4 regions of the Neobacillus sp. C211 genome follow, and region 4 is predicted to be linked to each of the others. Evidence: predicted binding sites of a transcription regulator. Region 4 holds the regulator's gene; each other region holds the start of a gene.
What was found. The regulator Rex, encoded in region 4, represses fermentation and respiration genes when NADH is low (regulators of the CRP and FNR family bind a similar motif). The targets are predictions, from matches to a motif close to TTGTGAAATATTTCACAA.
Positions count from the first base shown of each region.

Region 1: adhE (bifunctional acetaldehyde-CoA/alcohol dehydrogenase) is a predicted target of Rex. The motif match lies at 1,892-1,909, and genes of this name have one in related genera.
Region 2: ACSU6B_RS13875 (cytochrome c oxidase subunit 2A) is a predicted target of Rex. The motif match lies at 1,693-1,710, and genes of this name have one in related genera.
Region 3: ACSU6B_RS01370 (TIGR04053 family radical SAM/SPASM domain-containing protein) is a predicted target of Rex. The motif match lies at 2,065-2,082, and genes of this name have one in related genera.

Region 1 is NZ_JBPXRO010000016.1:19,563-24,674, reverse strand. Features, by position in the region: gene ACSU6B_RS16070 (amino acid ABC transporter ATP-binding protein) at 1-176, shown strand, start outside; gene ACSU6B_RS16065 (DUF2238 domain-containing protein) at 591-1,247, shown strand; gene ACSU6B_RS16060 (hypothetical protein) at 1,549-1,776, shown strand; gene adhE (bifunctional acetaldehyde-CoA/alcohol dehydrogenase) at 1,936-4,539, shown strand; gene hpt (hypoxanthine phosphoribosyltransferase) at 4,810-5,112, shown strand, end outside.
Region 2 is NZ_JBPXRO010000013.1:48,698-53,809, forward strand. Features, by position in the region: gene ACSU6B_RS13865 (isoprenylcysteine carboxyl methyltransferase family protein) at 1-81, opposite strand, end outside; gene ACSU6B_RS13870 (type III polyketide synthase) at 83-1,171, opposite strand; gene ACSU6B_RS13875 (cytochrome c oxidase subunit 2A) at 1,905-2,054, shown strand; gene ACSU6B_RS13880 (cytochrome c oxidase subunit II) at 2,076-2,552, shown strand; gene ACSU6B_RS13885 (b(o/a)3-type cytochrome-c oxidase subunit 1) at 2,552-4,216, shown strand; gene ACSU6B_RS13890 (carboxypeptidase M32) at 4,293-5,112, opposite strand, start outside.
Region 3 is NZ_CM122574.1:263,044-268,155, forward strand. Features, by position in the region: gene ACSU6B_RS01365 (Crp/Fnr family transcriptional regulator) at 81-779, shown strand; gene ACSU6B_RS01370 (TIGR04053 family radical SAM/SPASM domain-containing protein) at 861-1,985, opposite strand; gene ACSU6B_RS01375 (metal-sulfur cluster assembly factor) at 2,383-2,691, opposite strand; gene ACSU6B_RS01380 (Cof-type HAD-IIB family hydrolase) at 2,970-3,785, shown strand; gene ACSU6B_RS01385 (hypothetical protein) at 3,898-4,050, shown strand; gene ACSU6B_RS01390 (DUF3813 domain-containing protein) at 4,052-4,237, shown strand; gene ACSU6B_RS01395 (YitT family protein) at 4,413-5,112, opposite strand, start outside.
Region 4 is NZ_JBPXRO010000052.1:4,454-9,565, forward strand. Features, by position in the region: gene ACSU6B_RS27675 (ABC-F family ATP-binding cassette domain-containing protein) at 1-598, opposite strand, end outside; gene moaC (cyclic pyranopterin monophosphate synthase MoaC) at 777-1,274, shown strand; gene ACSU6B_RS27685 (redox-sensing transcriptional repressor Rex) at 1,311-1,967, shown strand; gene ACSU6B_RS27690 (NAD(P)-dependent malic enzyme) at 2,127-3,374, shown strand; gene ACSU6B_RS27695 (sulfite exporter TauE/SafE family protein) at 3,603-4,355, shown strand; gene dcuS (DcuS/MalK family sensor histidine kinase) at 4,550-5,112, shown strand, end outside.

The sequences.
Region 1 (5,112 bases), on a different contig from region 4:
CTATAGAAGGTATGACAATGGTTGTGGTTACCCATGAAATGGGTTTTGCCAGGGAAGTTGGCGATCGGGTCATCTTCATGGACGGTGGCTACATTGTTGAAGAAAATGAACCAAATGAGTTATTCAGTAACCCTCAGCATGAACGAACCCAAGCGTTTTTAAGCAAGGTACTTTAAACTACAATATGGTTTTCCAACTGAATTAGGAAAACATGTTTGCAAATTATCTGTAATACATTTTTTTAATTGAGGCGTAGCATATATAAACCATTAAATACTAGAGGATGAATGATCTAGTATTTGATGGCTTATTTTTATTTTCTATATTAGTGGTCCTTGTTGGAGAGGATACCTGTGATGTTTGAAAAATATCTGCGGTTATTATTCCTATTTCGTTCTACTCCTAGATAACTCCATTGATTTAAAACCCACCGCTTTTGATATTCTATTTTGAACAGAAATTTAAAAAGCAATGTTGTTTAATAAAAGAAAGGATGGACAACCTATAAAAGTTATTTTTAACTTTTTTACAGGAGAGCAAGTTAGTTAGTTTTTAACTTTACAACTGTAATATCATTAGGAGTGAGTTGAGTGAAAAGAGATAAAAATGCTTACTTTCATTTACTACTTATCTTGATTGTAATTACCGTTTTTAGTTGGTCAATCTATAAGCCAGCAGGATATTTAATATGGGCGATGGAAGTACTTCCTGCCATTGTGATATGTATGATCGTAGTTATTACCTATAATAAGTTTCGTCTTACTTCGCTATCCTATATCATAATTGCCATTCTTTCGATTCTTACCTTCATTGGTGGTCATTATACTTACGCAAAGGTTCCACTTTTTACTTGGATAAAAGATTATTTTGAATTAAACCGAAACCACTATGATCGCTTTGGTCATTTCTTAAAAGGATTGTTTGCCATTGTAATAAGAGAAATATTAATCCGAAAAAGAGTGACTAAAAAAGGTCCTTGGTTAATTTCTGTGATATTAAGTTTTTCACTCGCAATTGGAGCTATGTATGAAATTATCGAATGGTTATCGACTAAATTAACAAAGAACAGAAAGACTTCCACTGAGTTTTTAGGAGCACAAGGTGATATTTGGGACGCACAGTGGGATATGTTGTTAACCTTTATTGGTTCAATCGTCGCGTTACTCATCTTATCAAAAGTACATAACAGGCTATTAGAAAAAAATAAGGGAATGAAATATAAGAAAGAAAGAGGGATTAGACCGTAACCCTCTTTCAAATAATGTTACAGTCACTAACTGTTCGTTATCAATAACCGTACATATACAATCGAAAACTTTATTTATTAAATGTTATTCCGATATAATAAAATAGTTGTAACCGTTTTCGGGTAATATAGTATTACACCAAATACATATCAATATTATCATTGGTAACCATTGTTATATAAGGACATAGTCCTATTTTTAGTAAAATTAATCACAATTCACAATTTGTTCAACACTTCACAAATTGTTATTCAAAATACATGTTATGATAAATCCATAAACAAACAAGGAGTGATAAGGCATGATGGTATGTGAATGGAAAACCTTCTCTACAGATTCTGAAACTTATACCCTAGAAGTATTTGAAGAAGCAGTTGGGGATGAATTCGAGGCAATGTATCTTAAAGAAAATGACGAAATCCCCGCCTATATTTGGACCGTAAATTACGTGGTTATTGTTAAAAAGTATTCGAAGGTTCTAACTGACATTTTATTTGAAAAGATTCCACGCAATCCAGTTTGTGAATAAAAATCAAGTAGAGTGTTATTATTTTTAGTCACAAATGTGAAATCCTTCACAAACATTACGATACATGCATCCAGAGAAAATCCCAGCTTGATTGTGTATTATTTTTTAAAAATACTTGTGAAAAATTTCACAAATACTTAATCAAATGGAGGTATTACGATGGCAGTAGTAGAAAAGGCAGTTAAAGAAAATCAAACGGTAACACAAATGGTTAACGTTTTGGTGGAAAATGGTCTAAAAGCATTGAAAGAATTCCGAAGATTCGACCAAGAAATGATTAATAATATTGTTAAAGAAATGGCCTTGGCCGGTCTTGATCAGCATATGCCACTTGCAAAGCTAGCCGTTGAAGAAACAGGAAGAGGCGTGTACGAAGATAAAATCATCAAGAACATGTTTGCTACTGAATATGTCTATCATAATATCAAATATGATAAAACCGTTGGTATCATTAACGAAAATGAACATGAAGGAATGATTGAAATTGCGGAACCGGTTGGGGTGATTGCAGGAGTTACACCTGTAACCAATCCAACATCGACCGCCATGTTTAAAGCACTCATTTCGATAAAAACAAGAAATCCAATCATTTTTGCCTTCCATCCATCAGCACAGAAATGCAGTAGTGAAGCAGCCAGAGTGCTTAGAGATGCAGCAATCATGGCGGGTGCGCCAGAAAATTGCATTCAATGGATTGAAACACCGTCGCTTGAAGCAACACAGGCCTTAATGAACCACTCAAAAATATCATTAATTCTTGCCACTGGTGGTGCGGGGATGGTTAAATCTGCTTACAGTTCTGGTAAGCCAGCACTCGGAGTTGGGCCAGGAAATGTCCCTTGTTATATTGAAAAAACAGCCAATCTTCATCAGGCAGTTAATGACTTAATTTTATCAAAAACGTTTGATAATGGAATGATTTGCGCCTCCGAACAAGCAGTCATTATTGATAAAGAAATATACGACGTTGTAAAACAAGAAATGATTGCAAATAATTGTTATTTTTTAAATGAAGAAGAAAAAGCGAAGGTTGAAAAATTAGTTATTAATGAGCAATCCTGTGCTGTTAATCCAGTAATTGTTGGGATGGCTGCTTCAAAGATTGCACAGTTAGCAGGAGTAAAGGTTCCTGATGATACAAAAATCCTTATCGCAGAATTAAAAGGAGTCGGACCAGGATACCCACTTTCAAGGGAAAAATTGAGCCCAGTGCTTGCTTGTTATAAGGTAAGTGGTCTTGAGGAAGGATTAAAACGGGCCGAAGAAATGCTGGAGTTCGGCGGGCTAGGTCATTCAGCTGTTATTCATACCACTGATCAAACAGTGATTAAGAAGTTTGGACTGCGGATGAGAGCGGGACGTATTATTGTCAACGCTCCATCTTCACAAGGTGCGATCGGTGATATCTACAATGCCTATATGCCGTCCTTAACCCTCGGATGTGGAACGTATGGTGGAAATTCTGTCTCTACAAATGTAGGTACTATTCACTTAATTAATATTAAAAAAGTGGCGAAAAGGAATATTAATATGCAATGGTTTAAAGTTCCATCTAAAATTTATTTCGAGAAAAATTCAACTCAATATCTTGCCAAAATGCCGAAAATTTCGAAAGCATTTATTGTTACCGACTCTGGAATGGTAAAATTAGGATATGTGGATAAAGTCCTTTACTATTTAAGAAAGCGTCAAGATTATGTTCACTGCGAAATTTTCTCAGAGGTTGAACCAGACCCATCGATTGAAACAGTGATGAAAGGTGCAGAAATGATGGCTAACTTCCAGCCAGATGTTATCATTGCGCTTGGCGGTGGCTCTGCAATGGATGCGGCTAAAGGAATGTGGCTGTTCTATGAACATCCAGATACAGAATTCTTTGGCTTGAAACAAAAGTTCTTAGATATTCGAAAACGAATTGTTAAATATCCGAATCTCGGCCAAAGGGCACAATTTGTGGCCATTCCTACCACCTCTGGAACAGGCTCGGAGGTAACGTCATTCTCGGTTATTACGGATAAAGAGGCCAATATTAAATATCCGCTTGCTGATTATGAATTGACTCCTGACGTAGCCATTATCGATCCGCAGTTTGTGATGACGGTGCCTAAACATATTACTGCTGATACGGGATTGGACGTGTTGACACATGCGATTGAAGCATTTGTATCCTGTATGGCCAATGATTTCACGGATGGCCTTGCAATAAAAGCAATCCAGCTTGTATTTGAATACCTGCCTAGAGCCTACAAAAACGGTCAGGATGAAGAAGCGCGCGAAAAGGTCCATAATGCTTCAACCATTGCCGGCATGGCCTTTGCAAATGCATTTTTAGGCATTAATCATAGTCTTGCACATAAGCTGGGAGCGGAATTCCATATCGCCCACGGACGGGCAAATGCTGTACTTATGCCACATGTGATTCGCTATAATGCGACTAAACCGAAGAAATTCACAGCCTTTCCGAAGTACAATCATTTCAAAGCTGACAAACGGTATGCTGAAATTGCTAGAATACTAGATTTACCTGCTAGTTCTACTGAGGAAGGTGTAGAGAGCCTCGTTCAAGCCATTATTAAATTGGCGAAGGAACTTGAAGTTCCAATGAGCCTTGAAGCAAATAAAATAAATAAAATCGAGTTCGAAAGCAAGGTTGACTATTTAGCAGACCGGGCCTTCGAAGACCAATGTACCACTGCAAACCCTAAGCTTCCATTAGTAACAGAATTGGCTGAAATTTACCGCCAAGCCTATAAAGGGGTATAATAATCATTGCCAATACGAAAAATCAAACTAATTGGTTTTTTGTATTGGCTTTTTTTTGGCAGTGTTAAAGGTCATAGTTGATATGGTAACCTTGTTGATTGGATCGGAAGGCGCGAGACTCCTGCGGGAGTACGGGACAGGGGAGACCCCGCAGGCGCTTTAGCGCCGAGGAGGCTCCCCGAACCCGCCCGCGGAAAGCGAAGCGCCTGGAGAGGAAATCAATAAGCTAATTTAACATAGCCTTTATATTTTAGAAAGAAGGTGTATTTTGTGGGGTACAGAATTAAAGATGTGATGATTTCCGAAACAGATATTAAAGACAGAGTGAAGGAATTAGCAGAGCAAATTGAAAATGATTTTAATAACGAAGCAATTATCCTCATCGTTGTCCTGAAGGGGTCGTTTGTTTTTGCTGCAGATCTGATTCGTGAGATGAAGGGGGAAATAAAAATTGATTTCATCTCGGTTTCCAGCTATGGAGATGAAACCGAGTCAACAGGAAAAGTAAGGTTATTGAAGGATCTTGATTCGAATATTACCAATCAGAATGTCCTCGTGGTTGAAGATATTATC
Region 2 (5,112 bases), on a different contig from region 4:
GCTGTTTGCTATTCTTAGCTCAACAATCCGCTGAAGGCCGATGAATCCAACTAATATCAGAAATGAGATAATGTCTTTCATTTTACTCCCACCTAAATAAAAGCAGTTCGGAACTGAAACCAGGTCCAAGCGCGGTACCAAGTCCTAAAGCATCCTGAGGAATATCCATCTCCATGTAACGTTTCAGCACATAAAATATCGTTGTTGAAGACATATTCCCAAATTGTTTTAACACTTCAAGTGAAACGTCAGTCATGGATGGAGGTAACTCTAATGATTTTACATAGGCATCTATCACTTTTTTCCCACCCGGATGAGCAATAAAATAGTCAATTTGTTCAAGATTGATTTGATGTTCACCTAAAAATCCACTTACATTCGGCTTTAACCAATCCTCTATGATCTGGGGGATATCTCGAGAAAATACAACAAACAGCCCCGTGCTCCTAATAGCCCAGCCCATCACATCTAAAGAGTTCGGCATAAGAGTGGACTGTGTAGCAATGATGGAGGGGGAAGTCGGCTTCTTCCTGAAATCTGAAGAGTATGAATCATCACCACAAACCAAGGCACAGGCTACACCATCGGCAAACAAAGAAGTTCCGATTAAATTACTTTTCGAAAGATCGTTGCGCTGAAACGTTAGGCTGCAAAGCTCAACTGAGAGTACTAAGGCCTTTGCTTTTGGAAAGGCAAGACAATATTCATAGGCTCTCGATAGACCAGCAGCACCGCCTGCACAGCCAAGTCCCCAAATAGGTACCCTCTTAGTATGTGAATTAAACGGGAGGAGATTCATGATTCTAGCTTCGATACTAGGTGTGGCCATCCCCGTGGTTGAAATAAAAAAAATGATGTCAATTTCTTGATAATTAATATTTCGCTTTAAGTAATCCTTATTATTTAAACACTTCTCGATTGCTTCTTTTCCAAGTGTCACAGCAGATTCAATATATGCAGAATTTTTTTCTTCAAAAGTATGGTCTTCTTTAAACCAATCGAGATTTTTAACAAAATGTCTTTTTTCAATTTGTCCATTTTGAAAAGCTCGTAAAAGTCTTTCAATATCCTTAAAGGAATCTGAGAAAAGCTCTCGTGCAAATTCCAAAGCTTGATTTTGGTTAACTTCAAAAGGGGGAATAACCTCTGAAACTGAAATAATTGTAGGCATGTTTTTGCTCCTTCAATCTATGTAAGGGTATTTTTTCCAGTTTAAAGGTTTTTATTCAAGAGTTTCAGAAAGCAAAAAAAAGCTTCCCTATATGAAGAGGAAACCAAAAGTTTCCACTCTGGGAAGCAAACGTTTTGAAGGTTGTTGCTGTGCTCTTAAATTATATAATGGATACTGATTTCATTCATTAACTAATGATTTCCAGTTCAGAAGTTCTTAATAAACAGCAAGAAAAATGCTTATAAATGTTTTTTCAACTTATTTTTTATCGGGTTGTTTTTGAACTTCAATTTTAATTTTATTTTTTACTAATGTTCCGCAGATTTTACAGATTTCTACCTGGTCATACAAAAGGCGGCAATTATCACAATAATATTTTTCCACAAAAACACACTCTTTTCTGAAGGAAAATATGAATTTCTTAATATCATATTTATAGGATTCCAAAGTGTGACATTCATTTCAAAAAGGGTGGTTAATTTCGTGTGTGAATGATTATTCAATTACTTTAATCACAGGTAAAGTGTGATAGTTCACATTTTAGTCACAAATACCCCCTGGCAATTGTGATATAAATCACTGTTACATCAATTTTATAATATTAACATAGTAGATATCTTAGGAATGAACATTTTGTGAACCGCTAATTTTGTTATTTTTTCTTCACATTTGTTTTGTATTATGAAAGAGGACTAATCATTTATTTTAACTACTCTGAAGGGAGTGCAGGTTGATGACGAAGGCGGAACTTAAAACAAACCAAAAAACAGAAATCGAAGACAGCTCTTCTCTTAAAGGGACATTAGCGTCCGTTTTCTTTTTGGGAGCTTTTATTGTTGTCACTTGGGTAAGTGTCTATTACCTATTTGTTGAACGCTTTTAATAATTGAAGGGGGAAAGAATTATGCATATGCATAAGTTCGAGAAGATTTGGCTAACTTTCGGAATTAGTGCACTTGTTGTATTTTTGACAGTTGTGGGTGTAAGCGCATTCTATCTTGGTAACAAGCCGCCAAGTTGTTTAACTACAATTAATGTGGATAAGGTCGATCAAACAAAACCATTTGATAAACCAGGATTACATAAGGTTGAAGGTAAAAATTGGGACTATGAATTAGTATATGCAGCTGCAGCGTTCTCCTATAATCCAGTGAAAGTGGAAGTACCAGTTGGGGCAAAGATAAAAGTTATTGCTACAACCAAAGATGTTGTCCACGGGTTTGAAGTAGCTGGAACAAATATTAACATGATGCTTGAACCTGGTTATGTCAGCGAATATACAACCACGTTTGATAAAGCTGGTGAATATTTAATTGTTTGTAATGAATATTGTGGTGCTGGGCACCATTTAATGAGTTCGATGATTGAGGTGGTAAAATAATGGCTAACTCGACAGCAGCAAAAGTAAAAGTTGATCCTCGTGATGCAAAGCTTTCAATGGCCCACTTTTTTGTTGCCTTCTCCGCACTTGCACTTGGTGGTTTAATGGGGCTATTACAAACCCTTGTCCGTTCTGGTAAATGGGAACTTCCATGGGGAATTGATTACTACCAAATCTTAACCGTCCATGGTGTTTTAATGGGATTGGTTTTAACGACATTTTTTATTATGGGATTTCAGTATGCTGCTGTAAGCAGAACCACTGGCGGGCATTCAAATGCTGCTCGCCGCACTGGCTGGATCGGTTTTTGGATCATGTTAGTCGGTACCTTAATGGCGGCTACCATGGTTTTACTTAAGGAAGCATCCGTACTTTACACTTTTTATGCACCACTTAAAGCCCATTGGATATTTTACTTAGGCTTAACCTTCGTCATTATAGGAAGCTGGATTGATGGTGCCTCACAAATCATGACCTATGCAAAATGGAGGAAGAATAATCCTGGACAGCCAAGTCCGTTATTAAGCTTTATGGCTATTATAAATACAGTCATGTGGATTATCGCTACTCTTGGAGTTGCAGCAACCGTATTATTCCAATTACTTCCTTGGTCGCTTGGATTAGTTGATACTGTTGATGTGTTAGTAAGTCGGACTTTATTCTGGTATTTTGGGCATCCACTTGTTTATTTCTGGTTATTGCCTGCATATATGTGTTGGTATGCAATTATCCCGAAAATTATTGGTGGGAAAATTTTCTCTGATTCATTAGCACGTTTGTCATTTATTTTGTTCCTGCTATTCTCGATTCCGGTTGGTTTTCACCATCAATTAACAGAGCCAGGTATTGACCCTGCCTGGAAGTTCTTACAGGTTATCTTAACATTCATGGTTATTATTCCATCGTTAATGACTGCCTTCTCTCTTTTCGCAACCTTCGAGAGATATGGTCGCTCAAAAGGAGCAAAAGGACTGTTTGGCTGGTTTAAGGTTCTGCCATGGGGAGATGCTCGTTTCACAGTTCCATTTATTGGTATGGCATCATTTATTCCTGCTGGAGCTGGCGGTATTATCAATGCATCCAACCAAATGGACCAGGTAGTTCATAATACTATTTGGGTGACAGGTCACTTCCATTTAACTGCTGCAACATCGGTTGTATTAACGTTCTTTGGAATCTCCTATTGGTTGGTACCACATTTAACTGGACGTAAATTGACAAAGGCAATGAATAAATTAGGAATAATCCAAGCATGGGTTTGGTTTATTGGAATGGCATTCATGTCAGGTGCAATGCACTTCCAAGGTCTTCTTGGCGGCCCAAGACGTTCCGCTTTCTCTACATACGGCGGGGCAAAGCAAGCAGCAGAATGGATTCCTTATCAAATCGCTCAAGCAGTCGGCGGGACTATTTTATTCCTAGGAATTATTCTGGTTATTATCATATTTATCAATCTTGCCTTCTTTGCTCCAAAAGGGGAAGAAGAATTCCCTGTTGCTGTTGCAGAAAATCTTGAAGAAAAAGCACCAATGGTATTTGAAAACTGGAAATTGTGGCTTGGAATTGCAGCAGCCCTTATTCTTTTTGCTTACACGATTCCGTTTATCGATATTATTCAAAATGCCCCTCCAGGTTCAAAAGGATTTCAGACTTGGAGTAAATAGCAATTAATAGATCCGCAGAAAAGGCTTCAATCTCATCGATTGAAGCCTTTTTTGTTTCATTGTTACATTGCTTTAATCACAATAAGCCTTTTTCATTTAACAAATAAATCTTTCTATATTTCTCATAAAGATAATCAATTAAATATTTAGGATTTAGGCCCTCTCCTGTAACATCCTGTAAGATTTCAAGCGGTTTTTTCATTTTTCCATATTGGTGAATATTTTCGGTCAGCCATTCTTTTATCGGCAGAATGGTACCGTCTTCGACTAATTGATCAAAATTTGGAAGATTATCCATCATTTTATGCTTAAATTGTGCTGCATACATGTAGCCTAAGGCATAAGATGGAAAATAACCAAAGCTGCCTCCTGCCCAATGGACATCTTGAAGAACTCCCTGTGCATCATTTTCAGGACGAATTCCTAAGTATTCTTCGTACTTGTCATTCCAAATAGTCGGTAAATCCTTCACATCGATCTCATCATTGAATAAGCCTTTTTCAATTTCATAGCGGATAATAACATGGAGCGGGTATGTTAATTCATCTGCTTCAATTCTAATAAATGAGGGTTTAGATTCGTTTATAGCGCGGTAGAAATCTTCAATTTCCACTTGGTCAAATTGACCATTTGCATACTCTTTTAAAAGATCGTAGTTATTTTTCCAAAATGGTAAACTTCGTCCAAGGATGTTCTCATAAAAAAGAGACTGAGATTCGTGAATTCCAGTTGATGTTCCTGAACAAAGAGGAGTCCCAATCAAGTCTTTTGAAACATTCTGTTCATATAAAGCATGACCGCCTTCATGAATCGTACCAAAAACTGCTGTCCGAAAGTCGTTTTCGTCATATTTGGTGGTTACGCGGACATCGCCAGGATTTAACCCAATTGCAAAA
Region 3 (5,112 bases), on a different contig from region 4:
ATAAAATGGTACTAACAAACTAAACATTGATCACTATGGAAAAAAGATGGTTGTTAATATGACACATTGAGGTGAAGCTGATGGCAGCAATTATGAAACCAACTCATTCAATTGAAATAAAAGAATTGCTTAAATTTGCAGACCGGAAATTTAAAAGTGAAAAAGGAAGCTTTTTATTTCAGGAAGGAATGCTTGCGGAAGAACTTTACATTATCATTTCCGGCAAAATTCAAATCAGTAAAATTACTTCAGATGGCCGTGAACTTTCATTAAGAATTTGTGGAGAAAATGATATATGCGGGGAATTAACCCTATTTACTGATAACCCCAGATATTTATTAAGTGCAATGGTTCTTGAAGAAGGAGAAATCGTAGCAATAAAAAAGGATATAATCGAAAGTCAAATTTTCCAAAACAGTAAGCTTGCTTTTGAATTTATGAAATGGATGAGTGATCATTTCCGGAAAACACAAACAAAATTTCGCGACCTCGTTTTAAATGGAAAACGAGGTGCCCTTTTCTCAACTCTTATCCGTATGTCGAATAGTTATGGTATTCAAAAAGATAATGAAATCTTAATAGATCTGCCGTTAACTAACCAAGAACTTGCCAACTTCTGCGGTACATCACGTGAGAGTACAAACCGTATACTTAGTGAACTAAAGAAAGATAAAATCATTTCAGTTAAAAAAGGAAAGATCTCAATATTGGATTTACAATACTTAAAAAATGAAATCGACTGTGAAAATTGTTCTGCCGTTTATTGCAGTATCGAATAGGCTGGTCTTTACTTATTTGCAGTTATCTATATACGTAAGGCTGTCTAACTATATGAGGCAGCCTTTTTTTATCGGTTTTAATTACTGTACTTGCTTTTCTCTTAATGATTTAGGAATATAAACGCAGAATGGCTCGCTTTCTAGGTAATCTCCAGTCATTGCATAAGCTCTAGACCTTGATCCCCCGCAAACATGGCGGAATTCACAGACACCACATTTCCCTTTAAAAAGATCTGGGTTTCTTAGTGATAGGAAAATTGGTGATTCACGATAAATTTCAGCTAATGGCTTTTCCCGGATATTACCAGCTTTAACGGGTAATAGTCCGCTTGGATATACATCGCCAATATGGGAGATGAATACAAAACCATTACCATCATTAACACCTTTTGGTGCTCGTCCTAAACCATCGATAGAGCCTGTTAATCCTTTTTCTGTTAATGCGCTTAAATACTCAATCTCATCTGTTGTTTCCTTCGCTTCGCGCATTTTTTGTTGAATCACAACACGTCTGTAGTGCATGGCTTCTGTTGTTTTGATATCAAAAGATACGCACTTACTTAAATCATATAGCCATCTGAATACTTTTTCATGTTGAACTGGAGAAATCATATCTGATTGTTGACCTCTTCCTGTTGGCACTAGGAAAAAGACACTCCATAACACACATTCTAAATCTTCAACCATTTTTGCCATTTCATCAAGATAGTCAATATTGTAACGGGAAATCACCGTATTAATCTGAATGGGTAATCCAACTTCATGCAAATATTTTATTTTTTCCATGGTAAGGTCGAATGATCCAGCTGTTCCTCTAAAATGGTCATGAATCTCAGCCCTAGGACCATCAATACTAAATGCCCAGCGAGCAAGACCAACTTCTTTTGCTTTTTCAATTGCTTCCTTTGTTACATTTGGTGTCGCGCTTGGGGTCATTGATACCCGTACGCCTTTTTCGACTGCATATTTCGCAATATCAAAAACATCTTCTCTCATCAGCGGGTCTCCGCCAGTAAAAACAAGCATCGGATTGTTCATTTCATATATTTGATCAATTAGATTTTTTCCTTCTTCAAAAGATAGTTCACGTGGATCCCTTTTATACTGTGCATCGGCACGGCAGTGCAGGCACTTTAATTTACAAGCTCTAGTGAGTTCCCATATTACGATAAAAGGGTCTTTATTAAAATCTCGGCTAATAGCCATATAAAACGCCTCCTAATAACGGCTATTCAAATCCAACAGCCTTATTAATCTGTATTATAAAGGTGTTTATATTTGAAAAAAGTGAACTATCTCACATTCTGTAAGCTAGATATGTCTGAATCGTGAAAAATAAGAAAAGCGTAAGCGCCCGGTTAGCGGCGTATGGACTGGAGCACTTTGACTGAGATAAAGGAAACACGGAGAGCGTTAGCGATCCGATGTTGACTTATCGTAGGGAAAAGGGCGGAGTACACTAGCCGCTGGGCTCTGGAGCTAGACAGTTATCTAAGTTCAAATTTTTCAACTTTCTTATTTTGAAATAAAAAAACAGCAGAAAATCTGCTGTTTCTAAAAAATACGCTTATTTTACTGAGAGTTCAAAAGCCTCTAATTAAGCTTAGCGAATTCCTAATGCGATTTTCGCATAACGTGACATCATTTCTTTATTCCATGGAGGATTAAAAACAATATTTACTTCTACTTCTTTGATTTCCGGAATGTCGGCCAATGCCCGTTTAACCTGGTCAACAATTGTTCCAGCAAGTGGGCAGCCCATTGAAGTTAACGTCATGGTAATCGTTACGTTTCCTTCTTCATCCATTTCAGCATTATATACTAATCCTAAATTAACAATATCTACTCCTAGTTCAGGGTCGATTACTAGTTCTAAGGCACCCATGATATTTTCTTTTAGTTCTTCATTCATGTTTGATCCACTCCTTCATTATCTTTGTCCCACTCTATTATAGCAAATTATCAAGCATGCCAAGATTGAGACTTAGTTTAAAAAAGTATATAGTTTTTTTATATCATTTGGTGTGAATTTTTTTACAGTTTAGATATAAAATTGTTAACATAGTAAATATAGGAATTAATAATTCCTCTAAGTATTAAATTCATAATTGCAGTGTAACATGTATATAAATTTTTTCCTAAAGCGACGCACTTTATTAGCGATGAAAATTATAATTAGAAGGAGTTATTATGACAGATAGACACTTAATTGCATTAGATTTGGATGGGACATTATTAAAAGATGATAAAACGATATCATTAAAAACACACGGAATTATTAAAAAAGCAAGAGAACAAGGTCATATCGTTATGATTGCAACAGGAAGGCCTTATCGTTCCAGTGAGATGTACTATCGGGAATTGGATTTGGACACTCCGATTGTCAATTTCAATGGAGCATTTATGCATCACCCTCGAAAACCTGACTGGGGATTTTATCATGAACCTCTTGATATAAAGGTTGCAAAGGAAATTGTGGAAGCGTGCAGAAGTTTCCACTTCCATAATATAATTGCCGAAGTGATCGATGATGTTTACTTCCATTACCATGATGAAAAGCTGTTAGATATTTTCAACTTTGGCAATCCAAAAATCACTACGGGAGACCTGGCAAATTATCTAAATGATTCACCCACGAGTTTATTAATTCATACGGAGGAGGATCAATTAAAGATAATTCGTGAACACTTATCGGCTGTCCATGCAGAAGTTATCGATCATCGCAGTTGGGCCGCTCCATGGCATGTAGTTGAAATTATAAAGGTTGGCTTAAACAAGGCCGTGGGGTTAAAAAAGGCTTCTGATTATTATGGTATTCCCGCTGATAGAATTATTGCGTTTGGCGATGAAGACAACGACCTTGAAATGCTTGAATATGCAGGGCATGGGATTGCCATGGGAAATGCAATCGACAAAGCGAAAAATATTGCTAATGACGTCACTTTAAGTAACGAAGAGGATGGTGTTGCTCAATATTTGGCGGATTTGTTAAATATAAAATATTAACACCCATTTCGCCATTGTTTACCTAAATGAACCTTACCATTTTGGTACATACTATTTTTTGAGGCAGCGTTGCTGTTTCAATATGAGCTATGAGCATATTGGAGGGATTCGAATGGGTAAACGAAACAAATCAAAACGCTTTGTCCAGCAAGGAGTAGATACGGTCAGTAAGCATGCTGAACGTATTCCTTATCACATGACATACGCTGAAGCGGAAGCTCAGAAGATGTCCAATGTGCAAGAATCCTCGCTTGGAGGAATATAACATGGGAAACCAATTGTTCCAAGAAGCACGAAGATTTGTTGAGATGGCGAAGTCTGCCGACCCAGCTGATCTTGATTCTGCTGTCGCGAAAGCTAAAAATGCATTAAGTTCTGCTTATGCAAATTCGACTGTAGCAGAGCAAGCACAGCTCCAACAAATGCAACAAGAGCTTGAACAGATGAGTTAAAAGGAAAAGCGGAGGCACCTTAGGGCGCTTCCGCTTTTCTTTTTGTCTAGCTACAGAGCCTAGGGGCTCGGGGTCATAAGCCAATCCGTCCTGAAGGTTAAAAAGCAACCTTCAAGCCGGCTCGTCTTATGCCTGTCGCCCCTGAACAAGGCGCTTCCGCTTTTCCTTTTTAACTCTATTCCTTGCGAAAAAATCCATAGATATTGGTTGTTTGAATGATATTTGTAAAGGCATTGGGATCCACTTCCTTAAGGATCCTTTCCAAATCAAAGAGCTCATAGCGGGTAATAACAACCATCAACATTTCTCTTGCTTCGTTTGAAAACGCACCTTTTGCTGGTAGAATCGTGATTCCTCTTACAAGTTTTTCTTGTATCGCTTTTTTCATGCCATCAGCCTTTTTGGTAATAATTATTGCAGTGAGTTTTGCATGTCTAGTATGAATGGCATCAATCACTCTTGTCGAAGTATATAAAGTGACAAGTGTATAAAGGGCTTTCTCCCAGCCATACAAAAATCCAGCTGTTATAATAATCACCCCATTTATAACCAACATATAGGGTCCGATCGGCTTGTCTTTCATTCTCGATAAAACCATTGCAATGATATCCACTCCGCCTGTTGAAGCCCCCCATTTTAACGTAATCCCGACGCCAACAGCTTGGATGACACCACCAAAAACAGCATTTAGAAGGATATCATTCGAAACTTGTTTAATAGGAATTAGTATTAAAAACAACGAGGACAGGGCAACACTTATAAAGCTATAGACGGTAAAGGATTTCCCTACCTTTTTCCAGCCTAAAATGGCCACAGGAATATTCAGCAATAATAATAAGAACCCTAGTGAAACATGGATAGGAGTATAGTCACTT
Region 4 (5,112 bases):
GCGTATCAATATCAAGGTGGTTTGTGGGCTCATCCAATATTAAGATATCAGGCTTGGTTAACAAAAGTTTACCAAGGGCAAGACGGGTTTTCTGCCCGCCGCTTAAACTAGATATCATCAAGGATTTGTCATGGAAATTTAACCCATGAAGGACAGAGCGCATCTCTGCCTCATATTGATACCCTCCCTGTTCTTTAAATTTCACCTGAAGATGATCGTACTCTTTTAGGATTCTTTCGTACTTTCCACCGTCTTCAAAAACAAGAGGATCAGCCATTTGTTCTTCAAGGGTGCGGAGTTGTTTTTCCATTAATCGCAGCGGTTCAAAAACCGTCAGCATTTCATCCCATATGGATAATGATGATTCTAACCCGGTATTTTGAGCTAAATAGCCAATTGTCACTTCTTTCGGCTTGATAATTTCTCCGCCATCATGCGACAAGTGTCCGGCAATAATCTTCAATAATGTCGATTTTCCCGCCCCATTGCGTCCAACAAGAGCAACACGGTCCCGAGTTTGTAATTCGAGCTTAATATTCGATAAAATAAGGTCAGCACCATAATATTTTTGTAATTGATTAACCTGTAGCAAAATCATTCTCATTCACCTCTATTACATAGGATTAGTGTACCTTATTCCCGGTATGTCGGCAATAAACTGCTCGCCATATTAGCGGTGTAAGGGTCCTAAATCGTCAAAAAATGTAATATTTAGTTCAAAGTTTCACACACATATAAGGTAAAATAGTGTATGATTTGATGGGAGGATTTTTTATATGGCAGAATTTACGCATTTTAATGAAGAAGGCAGAGCAAAAATGGTCGACGTCAGTGATAAGCCGGAAACGGCACGTACGGCGCTTGCTCATTCCAGCATTACCGTTAGTAAAGAAATTTATGATAAAATAACTAATAATGAGATGAAGAAGGGCGATGTCTTAGCAGTGGCCCAGGTAGCAGCTGTCATGGCAGCAAAGAAGACATGGGATTTGATTCCAATGTGCCATCCGATTCCATTAACAGGTGTTAATATTTCTTTCTCTTGGGAACAGGATAAGGATGAGAATTATCAATTATATATTGCTGCAGCCGTTAAAACGAAGGGGAGCACAGGCGTAGAAATGGAAGCGTTAACAGCGGCTTCCGCGTGTGCCTTAACAGTTTATGATATGTGTAAAGCCGTTGATAAAGGTATGGTAATTGGACCGACGTATCTTGTCGAAAAAACGGGCGGTAAAAACGGTGATTTTAAAAGAGATGAAAGAGTTAAATAAATTTTTAACTAAACCATTCATGGGGTGTGGGAGATTATGAGTAATGAAACAACGAAAATACCACAGGCGACAGCAAAACGGCTGCCCCTCTATTACCGATTTCTAAAAAACCTGCAAAGCTCCGGCAAGCAAAGGGTCTCTTCAGCGGAATTGAGTGAAGCAGTAAAGGTAGACTCAGCAACGATTCGCCGCGACTTTTCCTATTTCGGTGCGTTAGGGAAAAAGGGCTATGGGTATAATGTTAATTACTTAATATCCTTCTTTCGTAAAACCTTAGATCAGGATGAATTAACTAAGGTTGCCTTAATAGGAGTCGGAAATCTTGGCACTGCCTTTTTAAACTATAACTTTTTAAAAAATAATAACACAAAAATAGAATGCGCCTTCGATGTGGATCCCGACAAAATGGGAACCATGATTCGCGAGGTACCCGTTCATCCTATGGATGATTTAGAGAAGGTTTTATCAGAAACTAATATTTCAGTGGCGATATTAACGGTTCCGGCTCCTGCCGCACAAATGATAACCGATCGACTGGTCAAAGCGAATGTAAAAGGAATCTTAAATTTCACTCCAGCAAGGTTAAATGTTCCACCATTAATAAGGGTCCATCATATTGACTTGGCAGTGGAGCTTCAATCGCTAGTCTACTTTTTAAAGCATTATCCAACGGTGGAAATAGATGAAGAATAATTAGTTAAAAAGGCTTTCCACAAAATTTGTGGAAGGCCTTTTGTATGATTAAATCCCTGCTTTTTTTAATTACATAATCTATAAAAATACTTTCTTATGCACTAAGATATAGGTAGATGAAATGCAAGCGGTTACTAACCGGGAAGTGGGGGAAATTCAATGTCAATTTTACGAGATGAAGCGTTAAAAATGCACAAGGAACACCAAGGCAAGGTTGGGATATATTCTAAGGTGGCAGTACATAATGCAAAAGATTTAAGCCTAGCCTATTCACCAGGTGTGGCAGAGCCATGTTTGGACATTTATGCAGACGAAAATAAAGTCTATGATTATACCTCGAAGGGCAATCTTGTCGCAGTTGTATCCAATGGGACAGCGGTTCTGGGGCTTGGAAACATTGGACCAAAAGCTGCGATGCCTGTGATGGAAGGAAAGGCCGTGTTATTCAAATCGTTCGCAGATGTTGACGCCTTTCCCATCTGCTTGGCCACCACTGACACAGACCAGATCGTAGAAACCGTCAAGCTGCTAGAACCAACATTTGGCGGAGTGAACTTGGAGGATATTGCTGCGCCGCAATGCTTTGAAATTGAAGACCGCCTCCGCAAAGCCTGCGAGATTCCTGTTTTTCATGATGACCAGCATGGAACCGCGATTGTAACAGCCGCTGGTCTAATCAACGCGTTAAAATTAGCGGATAAAAAAATTGAAGATATTCGTGTTGCGGTAAACGGAGCAGGTTCAGCTGGAGTAGCGATTGTTAAGCTCCTGCTGCATATGGGCGTGAAGGATGTTATTTTATGTGATACAAAAGGAATTATTTATGAAGGCCGTCCAGTCGGAATGAATCGATTCAAAGATAAAATGGCGCAAATGACAAATCGCGAGCAAAAACAAGGAACGTTAGGGGATGCGCTTATTGACGCCGATGTGTTTGTGGGGGTATCAGCAGCCGGGGCCGTTACAAAGGAAATGGTTAGCGCTATGCACCGTGACCCGATTATCTTTGCCATGGCCAACCCGGTACCGGAAATTATGCCCGATGCGGCCAAAGAAGCAGGGGCTCTTGTAGTGGGTACAGGACGTTCTGATTTTCCGAACCAGGTTAATAATGTGCTTGCTTTCCCAGGCATTTTCCGCGGTGCCTTAGATGTCCGTGCCAAGGAAATCAACGAGGAAATGAAGCTTGCTGCGGTCTATGCAATTGCTGGATTAATTTCAGAGGATGAGCTCCATGCCGATTATGTCATTCCAGATCCATTTGACCCTCGGGTCGCAGCACAGGTAGCAACCGCGGTTGCGTATACTGCAATGGAAACAGGGGTAGCCCAAAGATTTATCAATGTTGAGGAAATTAAGCAGCGCCTATCAGCATTAGCAGAAGCAAAACAACCAGTGCATGTTTAGGTCGAGTAAAATTTAGCTTTTAAGGGAGGACTATCTCAATCTAGTTGAGGTAGTCTTTCAAATTTTGGGAATTAGGGCATAATTCCGATATACCTTTTAAATTTTAAGTACAATAATGAATGATAGTTTTTTTCTTTTTTAAATCAGTCTATATGACCCCGTCCTTGGGTAAGTAATAAAACATTTCCTAGAAGGACATCTAGGGTTTTGCAATCGGAGGGGATGAAGTTGGCTATTGTGCTGACGATGTTTGTGCTTGGGATTTTATTAGGATTTGTCGGGGCGGGCGGCTCTGGCTTTATTATTGCCATCTTAACAGTTATTTTTGGAGTACCAATACATATGGCGTTAGGGACATCACTAGCAGCGATGGTGTTTACTAGCATGTCAGGTGCCTACAGTCATTTTCGTCAAGGAAATATCTCAATTAAAACCGGTTTAATCGTCGGTGGATTTGGGGCAGCTGCCTCCTATTTAGGTTCAAAACTAGCCAGTTTGATTCCGATCCATTCTTTGCATTGGTTGACAGCGGGGATGTTATTTTTGTCGGCTGTGATCTTGGTTGTCCGCTTATTTATTGTCCAAAAAATAAAGGTAAACAACAAAAAAGTGAACCCTGGCAACCTGCTTCTCATTAAGAAAGCGGCAGTTGTCGGGTTGGTTACCGGATTGTTGTCTGGTACATTTGGGATAGGTGCTGCACCGTTCATTCAAATCGGATTGCTGGTCATCATGGGACTTTCGCTTAAACAATCAGTGGGTACAACAATGCTCGTTATTTTGCCGATCGCTTTAGCAGGAGGTATCGGCTACTATTTCGAAGGATACCTGAATTTAACCCTGTTAGTTGAAGTGGTAGGAGGAACGATGATTGGCTCCTATGTCGGGGCTAAGTTTACAGCCCTTGCTCCGCAGCCCGTATTAAAAAGTGCGATGGTCCTGACCCCTATTATCGCAGGAGCTATTTTGCTTATAAGTTAAGGCAACGTTCGCAAGATGGTTAACTGAGACGATGAACTCTCAGATCAGCCTAAGTTAAAGAAAGCTTCAAAGACTGCAAAGTATTTTCTTAAGAATGCTTTGCAGCTTTTTGTGTTTACTAGCCTGGATGGTTAGTATGTCACCAGGTGGAAATCAGAATGGTGCCTGTCGCCTTCTCAAAGATGGAGGGAAATATGAGAAAGGGAAGATGGAGTTTACAGACGGTAATTATTGTCTTTGTGTGTATGGTGGTTACTTTTTCACTATTGATAACGGATTTACTTATCAGTTCGAGAATTGCTAAGGAGACGGAAAAAGGTCAGGCTGAGAAGGCGAGAAATGTGGCTCGAATGGTTGCTCATAGTCCGCTTGTGATTGATGCAATGAGCGGAGAACGGGATGTAAAGGAAATCCAAACGTTTGCGAATGAAATGAGAAAAGTGACAAACGTTTACTTTATTGTTGTGATGGATATGAACGGGATCCGTAAATCCCATCCTGATAGCAAAGAAGTTGGCAAACAATTCAAGGGTGGAGATGAAGGGCCGGTACTAAAAGGGAAAGAGCATGAATCTATTTCAAAAGGAGCTCTAGGACCTTCTTTACGTTCTTTTACGCCGATTAAGGATGCAAATGGAAAACAGATCGGGGCAGTAGCCGTTGGGATTTCTCTTGATAATGTGGAAACGGCCGTCAATAAGAGCAGAATGGGGATTTATATTGGGACGATGATTGGTATCTTAATCGGTGTTCTCGG